One region of the Nocardioides oleivorans genome, then DNA from elsewhere that is predicted to be linked to it. Evidence: riboswitches for the same ligand, from Rfam matches in the RefSeq annotation. Region 1 holds a riboswitch; the other holds the start of a gene.
What was found. A riboswitch is a leader RNA that binds a small molecule or an ion and turns the genes downstream of it on or off. The one in region 1 is predicted to bind cyclic di-AMP.
Positions count from the first base shown of each region.

Region 1 (4,504 bases):
TCGTCAGCAGCACGACCGACCACCACGAGGCGCCGGCGGGCCCTGCGCCCGGACGGGCGCTCGCCACCACGACCAGCGCCAGCACCCAGAAGATGTTGCCGCTGACGATCTCCTGGGCGCAGCACAGGACCAGGGGCAGGGCGAGCCGCCAGCCCAACGGGCTCAGCATGTAGACGAAAGCCAACAGGGCTCCCAGCGACCACAACGTCCCGAAGACCGGCCAGGGCAGCTGGGCGAGCGGCCAGATCGCCTGGGCGAAGGCCGGGGAGTAGTTGAAGGCGTCGAGGTAGCCCGGCGTGGTCGCGTAGACCTCGCTGCGGGGGACCTGCCAGACCCGCCAGTAGGCATGGGCGTCGTGACCGGGACCGACGTCGGACGTGATGTCCACGGTGACCCAGACCAGCATGATCGCGTAGAGCCACGCCACGGCGACGGGGAAGTGGGGTCGCAGGCCGCCGACGGTCACGGTGGCAGGGTAGGTGGAGCAGCCGGCCGGCGTTCGCAGAACCGCCTCTCCGCCGTCGCGCCGCCCCACTGTCGGTGGGGCCTGTCACCGTTCGGGACATGACGACACGGATCGACTGCGACACCTGCGTGGTGCGCGGCCTGCACTGCCACGACTGCGTGGTGACGGTGCTCCTCGGACCGCCACCTGAGCTCATGATCGACGACGAGGAGATGGCGGCGCTCGACGTGCTGGCCTCGGGCGGGCTGGTCCCGCCCCTGCGCCTGGTCGAGCCCGTGGACGGTCCGGTGATCGAGTCGGCGTGAGGGCGGGTCGCGCGGCGGCGGTCCGCCTTGCCGAGATCTTGCCGATACCAGCTGGTGACCAGTTGTCGCGAAGATTGGCGAGGGTTCCACCAGCCGTCTAGTCTGTGGGCTGGCTTCCGTGGAAGTGGGTCACCCGGCCCGCGCGGAGGTCGCGCCGAGTCGTGGACCATGCCCCCGCATCACCGTGGTCCATGAGCCGGGGAACCACACTTCCCCCTGGGGTGAATCCCCTGCGAGGCGCACTGCGCGAGCGGTGCGTGGAGCAGGGGTAGGACACGTCGTGCCGAACCCGTCAGCTCACCTGGTAGGCGTACGACACCTGAGGGAGAACCCCCGCTCCGTGGCTCACACCCGCAAGCGAGCTGGCGCGACCGTGCTCGGTCTCGTCGCCATCGCTGCCATCGCATTCGTGCCTGCGACACCTGCGCAGGCCGACCCCAGCATCAAGGACGTCAAGGCACGCGTCGACCGCCTCTACCACGAGGCCGAGGCCGCCCAGGAGCGCCTGCACGACGCCGAGCTCGACCTCGCCGACCTCCGCAGCGACCTGTCCGGCCTCGAGGCCGACCAGGACCGCCAGGACGAGCGTCTCGAGGTCGTCCGCGACCAGGCCTCCGACGCCGTCGTGCGCCAGCTCGAGGGCGAGGGCATCTCGACCGTCGGCCAGATCGTGGTCTCGGAGGACCCGGGCGCCTTCCTCGACTCGCTGTCGACGATGTCGTCCTTCAACGACCTCCAGTCCTCCCTCCTGACCAGCTACGACACCGAGCTCGAGGCACTCGAGATCCGTCGCGAGGCCACCGACGCCCGCGAGAAGGAGATCGCCGACCTCACCGACCAGCTGAGCACGGACAAGCAGACGGTCGACGACAAGCTCGCCGAGGCCAAGGACCTGCTCGCCGACCTCGAGGCCGAGGAGCGCGAGCGCATCCTGGCCTCGCGCGGCAGCTCGGTCCGGATGCCCAGCGACGTGCCGGCCTCCGGCCGCGCGGCCGCCGCCATCCAGTACGCCATGGCGCAGGTCGGAGACGCCTACGTCTACGGCGCCGCGGGCGAGAGCGCCTTCGACTGCAGCGGCCTCACCATGCGCGCCTGGGCCCAGGCCGGCGTGTCGCTGCCGCACTCCTCGAGCGCCCAGTACGGCTCCGGTCCGCACGTCGCCGCGAGCGACCTGCAGCCGGGCGACCTGGTGTTCTACTACAGCCCGATCAGCCACGTCGGCATGTACATCGGCAACGGCATGATCGTCCACGCCGCCAACCCCGGTGCCGGCGTCACCGTCTCGGGCCTCTACTCGATGCCCTACGTCGGCGCGGTCCGCCCTGGCTGACCAGCAGTCCTCGAAGGCCGGCCGTCCACTCCTGTGGGCGGCCGGCCTTTCGCTGAGCCTGGTGGTGGCGCTGGTCGCCGTCCTGCTGACGCGCGACGGGCGGCACGAGGTCGACACCCGGCCCGTCGACGCGCCCCGGGCCAGCCCCGCCGAGGCGGCCGAGGCGCTCGCGTCGTTCGTCGCCGCCGTGGGGTCCCGTGACCGCGACGCGCTGACCGCGCTGGCGCCGCCCGACGACGCGACCGCGACCGACGTCCTCGCCGGGATCGCCGACAACGCCGAGACGCTGGACCTCGACGGGGTGACCGCGCGCTACGTCGACCAGGTCGGCACCGTCGACGCCGGCGGCCGCTGGTCCGGCGTCGTCGAGCTCACCTGGCAGCTCGGCGGGTTCGACGCCGAGCCGTCGTCGGCCGACGTGGTCGCGACCTTCGCACCCGCCGGTGACGGCCTGGGCATCGCGTCGTTCGGGGCAGCGGGTGCGGCCGGCACGCGCACGCCGCTCTGGCTGCGCGGCCGGCTGTCGGTGGTGCGCGGGTCGGGGGTCCTCGTCATGGTCGACGGCGCGCGGGCGCAGGCACGTGCCGTCGCGGACCGCGCGCGGCGCGGCGCCGACGTCGTACGCCGCGTCCTGCCCGGCTGGCGCGGCCGGGCGGTCGTCGAGGTGCCGGCCAGCGCCGCGGACCTCGACGAGACGCTGGGCGCCGGCCCGGGGACGTACGCCGCCATCGCCGGCGTGACCGCGACCGCGGGGGAGGGGACCGGCGACGACGCACCGGTCCACGTCTTCGTGAACCCCGACGTGACCGACGGCCTGCGCCCGGCGGGTGCGCAGGTGGTGATGAGCCACGAGCTGACCCACCTCGCTGTCGACGCGGCACGCACGCCGCTCGAGCCGTGGCTGCTCGAGGGCTTCGCCGACTACGTCGCGCTCCGAGACACCGGCCTGTCCGACCGGACCACCCTGGGGCGGGCGATCGCTGCCGTACGACGCGACGGGCAGCCGCGGCGGCTGCCGGACGCGGCGGACTTCGACACGCGGGTGGCGGGCCTCCAGGCGAGCTACGAGGAGGCCTGGCTCGCCTGCCGCATCGTCGCCGAGCGGCTGGGGGAGCAGGGACTCGTGACGCTGTACGACGCCGTGGCCGGCGGCGCCGCCCTGGACCGCGCCCTGCGGGCACGGGGGCTTCCGGTGGCCGACCTCACGAGCGCCTGGCGCTCGCGGCTGGCCTCGCTCGCCCGCTGAGGGCAGCCGGCGCGAGGTCGTGGTCCGGACATGCATCGAGGGCGACCGGTGAACCGGTCGCCCTCGGTGGCGGTGCGAGTCCGACGGGCGGCCCCCACGCCGTCCGTGCTGTCGCGGTGCGTCCTTCGGTCAGGGGGTGAAGACCCCGGCCGGGACGGAGAAAAGTGCCTTGACGTTCGTGCCGAACAGGGCGACGGCGCCGACGATCACGATGGCGATCATCGCAACCATGAGGCCGTACTCGACAGCAGTGGCGCCGCGCTCGTCGCGAACCGCGCGGAGCGTCAGCAACTTGTGGAGCAGCAGCATCGGGGGATCCCTCCTCCTAGAAGCGTCCTGGAATGCGAGGAGCCGGCGCCGTGGAGTCCACGACGCCGGCTCATCGAAGTGCGAGTGAGACCTGGATCAGATCTGCGACGCGATGTTGCTGAAGAGCGTCTTCAGGTTGCCACCGAGGAGGGTGACGGCACCGATGATGACGATGGCGATGAGGGCGACCATGAGGCCGTACTCGACGGCGGTGGCGCCGCGCTCGTCGCGCTTGGCCTTCATGTCGTTGACGAGCATGATGGTCATGAACTGGAGCTTCTCGATCATTGTTTTCCCCTTGATGTGTAAGTCGTGGTGCAGGTCCCGAGCCCACGAGGACCCGTCGAGGAATACTCTGCTCGAATCGCGCGGCCGGCGGATCGGGTGTTCGGCTCTGACTGCGTAGTCCGATGTGACTATCTGGCGACCACCCTCTGCGCACCGCGCATGGTCCACCCGTGGATCAGCTCTGGAGCAGGCCCATCCGCATCGCGGTGACGAGCGCCTGGGCACGGTTCGCGGCACCCAGCTTCTGGTAGATGTGGGTGATGTGCGTCTTGGCCGTGGACTCGCTCAGGTAGAGCCGTCCGGCGATGTCGCTGGTGCCCAGGCCCTCCGCCAGCAGCTCGAGGACCTCCTCCTCGCGCGCCGAGAGGCGCGGGGCGGCCGGAGCCGTGGCACGGCGCATCATCGCGGCGCTGAGGCCGGCGCACAGGAACGTGCGCGGTGCCACGGCCGCGTGCTTGGCGGCGCTGACGACCTCCGAGGACTTGCTGTCCTTGCCGACGAAGGCGGACGCGCCGGCCTCCATGGCGGCGAAGATCTGCTCGTCGCCCGCGTGCATGGTG
Region 1 is NZ_SDWT01000001.1:3,103,330-3,107,833, forward strand. Features, by position in the region: gene EUA93_RS14860 (glycosyltransferase family 87 protein) at 1-466, opposite strand, end outside; gene EUA93_RS14865 (hypothetical protein) at 565-771, shown strand; cyclic di-AMP (ydaO/yuaA leader) riboswitch at 934-1,097, shown strand; gene EUA93_RS14870 (C40 family peptidase) at 1,181-2,101, shown strand; gene EUA93_RS14875 (gluzincin family metallopeptidase) at 2,163-3,347, shown strand; gene EUA93_RS14880 (Flp family type IVb pilin) at 3,477-3,656, opposite strand; gene EUA93_RS14885 (Flp family type IVb pilin) at 3,753-3,944, opposite strand; gene EUA93_RS14890 (response regulator transcription factor) at 4,120-4,504, opposite strand, start outside.

Region 2 (4,504 bases), 410 kb from region 1:
TTGGGCGTCCGCGCCAGCGAGGCGAACCACTCGGGGGAGGAGTACGTCGGCCCGAGCGAGGGGACCGCGTAGTAGAGGATCGCGCCCAGGCACCAGTCCACCGAGATTGCGGTGACGTACCAGGCGCCGTAGACGGACCGGCGCGTCCAGACCAGCGCCACGGCCAGGCTGGCGGGCACGAGCCCGATCCAGATCAGGTAGACCGCAGCCACGACCCAGTTGGCCCACGTCGTGCCGAGCACGTCGTGGAGCACGACGGCGGGGTCGTGGCCGAGCCACAGCAGCCGGTCTAGCCTGGCGAGCTCGGGGTCGGCGAGGCGGTCGGTGACGAAGGGGACGTAGCTCTTGAGGTTCCGGAACGCCACGTAGGCGACGTACCAGGTCACCAGCCCGCTCAGGGTGAAGCGGATCTGGTCGCGGGTCCACCGCTCGACGGCCACCACGCGCAGGGTCGTCGACCCCGGCGATCCCGAGCGCCAGGCGAGCAGCGCCCAGCGGGCGAGGATGTCCAGGACGACGGCTGAGCCGACGATCACCGGGAGCCGGAACCACGTCGGCAGGTTGGCCCCGTCGGGGTCGCGGATGGGCAGGTGGTGCTCCCACGCCACCAGCACTGCGGCCAGGGCCATCGCTGCGGCCACCACGGCGGCCGCCCTGAATTCCCCTCGTCGCACCTGCACACCGTAGCCATGTCCGCGCGCGCCCGGGCACGGGGACGTCCGCGGGGGCCTGGTGGAACGGTCGGTCTAGGGTGACAGTCGCACTGTCATCCACGCGTCAGGAGTCATCGAGATGGGTCGTTTCGACCACCGCGTCGCCGTCATCACCGGAGCCGCCCGGGGCATCGGCTTCGGCATCGCCCAGCGCTTCGCGAGCGAGGGAGCCTCGATCGCGATCCTCGACCTCGACGAGGCCGCCGCCCAGGAGGCCGCCGGCCGGCTCGACCTGACCGATGGCGCCTCGGCGGTCGGCATCGGCTGCGACGTGGTCGACTCCGCGGCGTCGGAGGCCGCCGTGCAGCGCGTGGTCGACGAGCTCGGTGGCATCCACGTCCTGGTCAACAACGCCGGGATCACCCGCGACAACCTGCTCTTCAAGATGACCGAGGACGACTGGGACCTCGTCATGGGGGTGCACCTCAAGGGCGTCTTCAACATGACCAAGGCGGCGCAGTCGCGGTTCGTGGAGCAGAAGTACGGCAAGATCCTCAACCTCTCGAGCGTCTCCGCGCTCGGCAACCGGGGCCAGGCCAACTACTCCGCCGCCAAGATGGGGATCCAGGGCCTGACCCGCACGCTCGGCATCGAGCTCGGTCCCTACGGCATCACCGCCAACGCGATCGCCCCCGGCTTCATCGTCACCGAGATGACCGACGCGACCGCGCGACGGCTGAAGATGGAGCCCGAGGAGCTGCAGCGGCTCAACGCCGAGGCCACGCCCGTCCGCCGGGTCGGCCAGCCCGAGGACATCGCCGCCGCCGCTGCGTTCCTCTGCAGCGACGATGCGTCCTTCATCACAGGCCAGACGCTCTACGTCGACGGGGGCCGCAAGCTCGGCTGAGCGTGAAGTCGAGTAGATCGCTCGACTTTGAGTGACCCAGGTCACGGCTCCGCTCCGCCCCTCCGGCGAGGCCGGGCCGTGGTGCGTTTGCGCCCCCGGAGGCCGTCTGTCACGTTGTTGGGCGGCCTTCGAGGCCCAACCGCCCCGGCAACGCCGAGTCCTGCCCGGCCGGGGCGTCCCCCGAGACAGCTCGAGGGCAGGAGTGGGGGACCCACAGGTTCCACTGCCGATCCGCGCACGCCGCAGGTCGGCTCGGGGCGAAGCCACCACCGGTGGCGGGGCACTTTCCAGCCCCAGCCCGACAGCTCACCTCACAGGCGTGGGAAAGGAACCACACGCATGCCTGCGATCACTCGTACGGCGCGAGCCGGCGCGCTCGCGCTCGCCGGACTCGGCCTCACCGCATCGACGATGACCGCCCTCCCGGCGACTGCCGCCCCGACCGGCGCCGACGCGACCTCGACCACGGTCGCCACCAGGGACAAGCACCACCAGTCGGCCAAGGACCGCAAGAAGAAGCGAGAGAGGCGCGAGCGCCGGGCCGCCAGGCGCCTCGACACCCGCGTCCTCGGCGCCCTCGGCACCGCCATGCGCCAGCGCGGCGACGCCTACGCCTACGGCGCCGCCGGACCGAGCGCCTTCGACTGCTCCGGTCTCGTCTACTACAGCTACCGCCGCGCCGGCTTCCCCGTGCCGCGCACGTCGGGTGCCCAGGCCGGCTACACCACGCGCATCGCGAAGGAGGCGATGCGCCCGGGCGACCTGATGTTCTTCTACGGCTCCGGCGGCGTCTACCACGCTGCGGTGTTCCTGCGCTGGGTCCGCGGGCACGCCCTCATGGTCCACTCGCCGGGCTCCGGCCAGCGGGTCCAGGTGGCCGTGCCGTGGACGTCGTCGTGGTTCGGTGGGACCTTGCGTCGCTGACCTAGCCTGTGGCGCGCCTACCCCGATCGGGGTGGGCGCGCCACCACACTTTTACGACAACACCCCCGTTTCCCCCGCTCGAACGGAGCCACCCGTGCGTCACCGTCCCCACCTCTCCTCGTCCCGAGCCGTGGTCGCCACGCTCGTCGCGGCCTCGCTCCTGCTCGCCGGCTGCGCCGGCGGCACGGACGAGGAGGAGCCGAGTGACGCCTCGTCGTCCGAGCCGACCGCCGAGACGAGCGCGCCGCCGGAGCCGACGTACTGGCCCCTGACCGGCCTCGAGCGCACCGGCAAGGCGCCCAAGCACCCGGTGATCGTGACGAAGGTCGACAACACCTCCTCGAGCGCGCCGCAGGTCGGCCTGGGCTCGGCGGACCTCGTCGTCGAGGAGCTCGTCGAGGGCGGCTACACCCGCCTGGCCGCGTTCTACTACTCCCAGGTCCCGGCCGACATCGGGCCGGTGCGTTCGATGCGCGCAAGCGACATCAGCATCGTGCCCGAGGGAGCGACCGTGGTGACCAGCGGCGCCGCGCAGATCACCATCAACCGGATCAACGCCGCCGGGATCCCGTGGATCACCGAGGGCGCCGCCGGCGTCTACCGCGACAACTCGCGCTCGGCGCCCTACAACCTGTTCGCCCACCTCGCGGAGATCTCCAAGCGTCTCAACGCGAAGGAGGAGCCGCCGGCCTACCTGCCGTGGGGCACCGAGGCGGACCTCCCGAAGGGCGGCAAGGCGACGAGCCTGACCGCCGACTTCGGCAACCACTCCACCTCCTGGCAGTACCAGGGCGGCACCTACGTCAACACCAACTCCTACGCCGCGCAGGGCGACCAGTTCCCGGCCGACTCCGTGCTCGTGATGCGCGTGAAGGTCGGTGACGCGGGCTACCGCGACCCCGCCGGCTACCCGGTGCCGGAGACCAAGTTCGAGGGCACGGGCGCTGCACTGCTCTTCCACGGCGGGCGGGTCGTGCGCGGCACCTGGGAGAAGGACGGCCTGACCGGGGCGATCCAGCTCTCCACCAAGGACGGCGAGCTCACCGTCCCCGCCGGCCACGTGTGGGTCGAGCTGGTGCCGGCCGTCGACGGCAACATCACCTTCACCAAGTAGCAGTTCGCGTCAGGCCCCGGTCGAGGGCCCGTCGACACCGGCCTCCAGCAGCTGCTGGAGGCCGGCCATGACGAGGCCGATCGCCCTCTCGACGCGCACCGCCGCGGCGGCGGGGTCGTCACTCGCCGCCACCGCGGTGCCGGCGGCCGACACCGCGCCGAAGAAGATCCGCGCGAAGGTGCCGAGCATGGCGTCGTCGAGCGCCCAGGCCTCGCGGCCCAGCACCGACCGCACGATCTCGTCCACGAGGGCGTACGTCGACCGCTCCTCCTGCTCGCGGTAGCGCTCGTGGCCCAGCACCGAGGGTCCGTCGGCGACGACGATCTGGCGGTAGCCCGGCTCCTGCACCGCGGTCAGGAACGCGCGCAGCCCGGCCTGCGCGCTGGCCCACGCGTCGTCGCCACCGTCGGTCGCCGCCGTGATGCCGGTGGTCGCGCGCTGCTCCACGCGCTCGAAGGCGGCCTCGAAGACCGCCTGCTTGCCGCTGAAGTGGTGGTAGAGCGCGCCCTTGGTGACGTCGGCGGCGGCGGCGATCGCGTCGAGGGACGTGGCGGCGTACCCGTGCCGGGTGAACAGCTGCTCGGCGACGTCGACCAGCGCGCTCCTGGTCGAGGCCGAGTGGCGCTCGCGCCGGTTCGTCATCGGTGCAGCCTAGGTGACCCCGCTCACAGGTGGGGCCGTCCCACCATCGGTCGCCTGACATAGTGGACGACATGGTGTTGTCCTCGGGAATGCTGCTGGTGGCGTCGCCTGCGCTCCAGGACCCGAACTTCGCCGAGACGGTCGTGCTGCTGCTCGACGTCAACGAGGACGGTGCGTTGGGCGTCGTGCTCAACCGCCCCTCGCAGGTGCTGGTGGCAGACGTCCTCGAGCCCTGGCACGACGTGGTGGCCGAGCCGGAGGTGC
Region 2 is NZ_SDWT01000001.1:2,691,270-2,695,773, forward strand. Features, by position in the region: gene EUA93_RS12845 (phosphatase PAP2 family protein) at 1-674, opposite strand, end outside; gene EUA93_RS12850 (SDR family NAD(P)-dependent oxidoreductase) at 793-1,560, shown strand; cyclic di-AMP (ydaO/yuaA leader) riboswitch at 1,738-1,893, shown strand; gene EUA93_RS12855 (C40 family peptidase) at 1,900-2,484, shown strand; gene EUA93_RS12860 (DUF3048 domain-containing protein) at 2,579-3,598, shown strand; gene EUA93_RS12865 (TetR/AcrR family transcriptional regulator) at 3,608-4,240, opposite strand; gene EUA93_RS12870 (YqgE/AlgH family protein) at 4,312-4,504, shown strand, end outside.
Region 2: another riboswitch for cyclic di-AMP. It lies ahead of EUA93_RS12855 (C40 family peptidase); the one in region 1 lies ahead of EUA93_RS14870 (C40 family peptidase).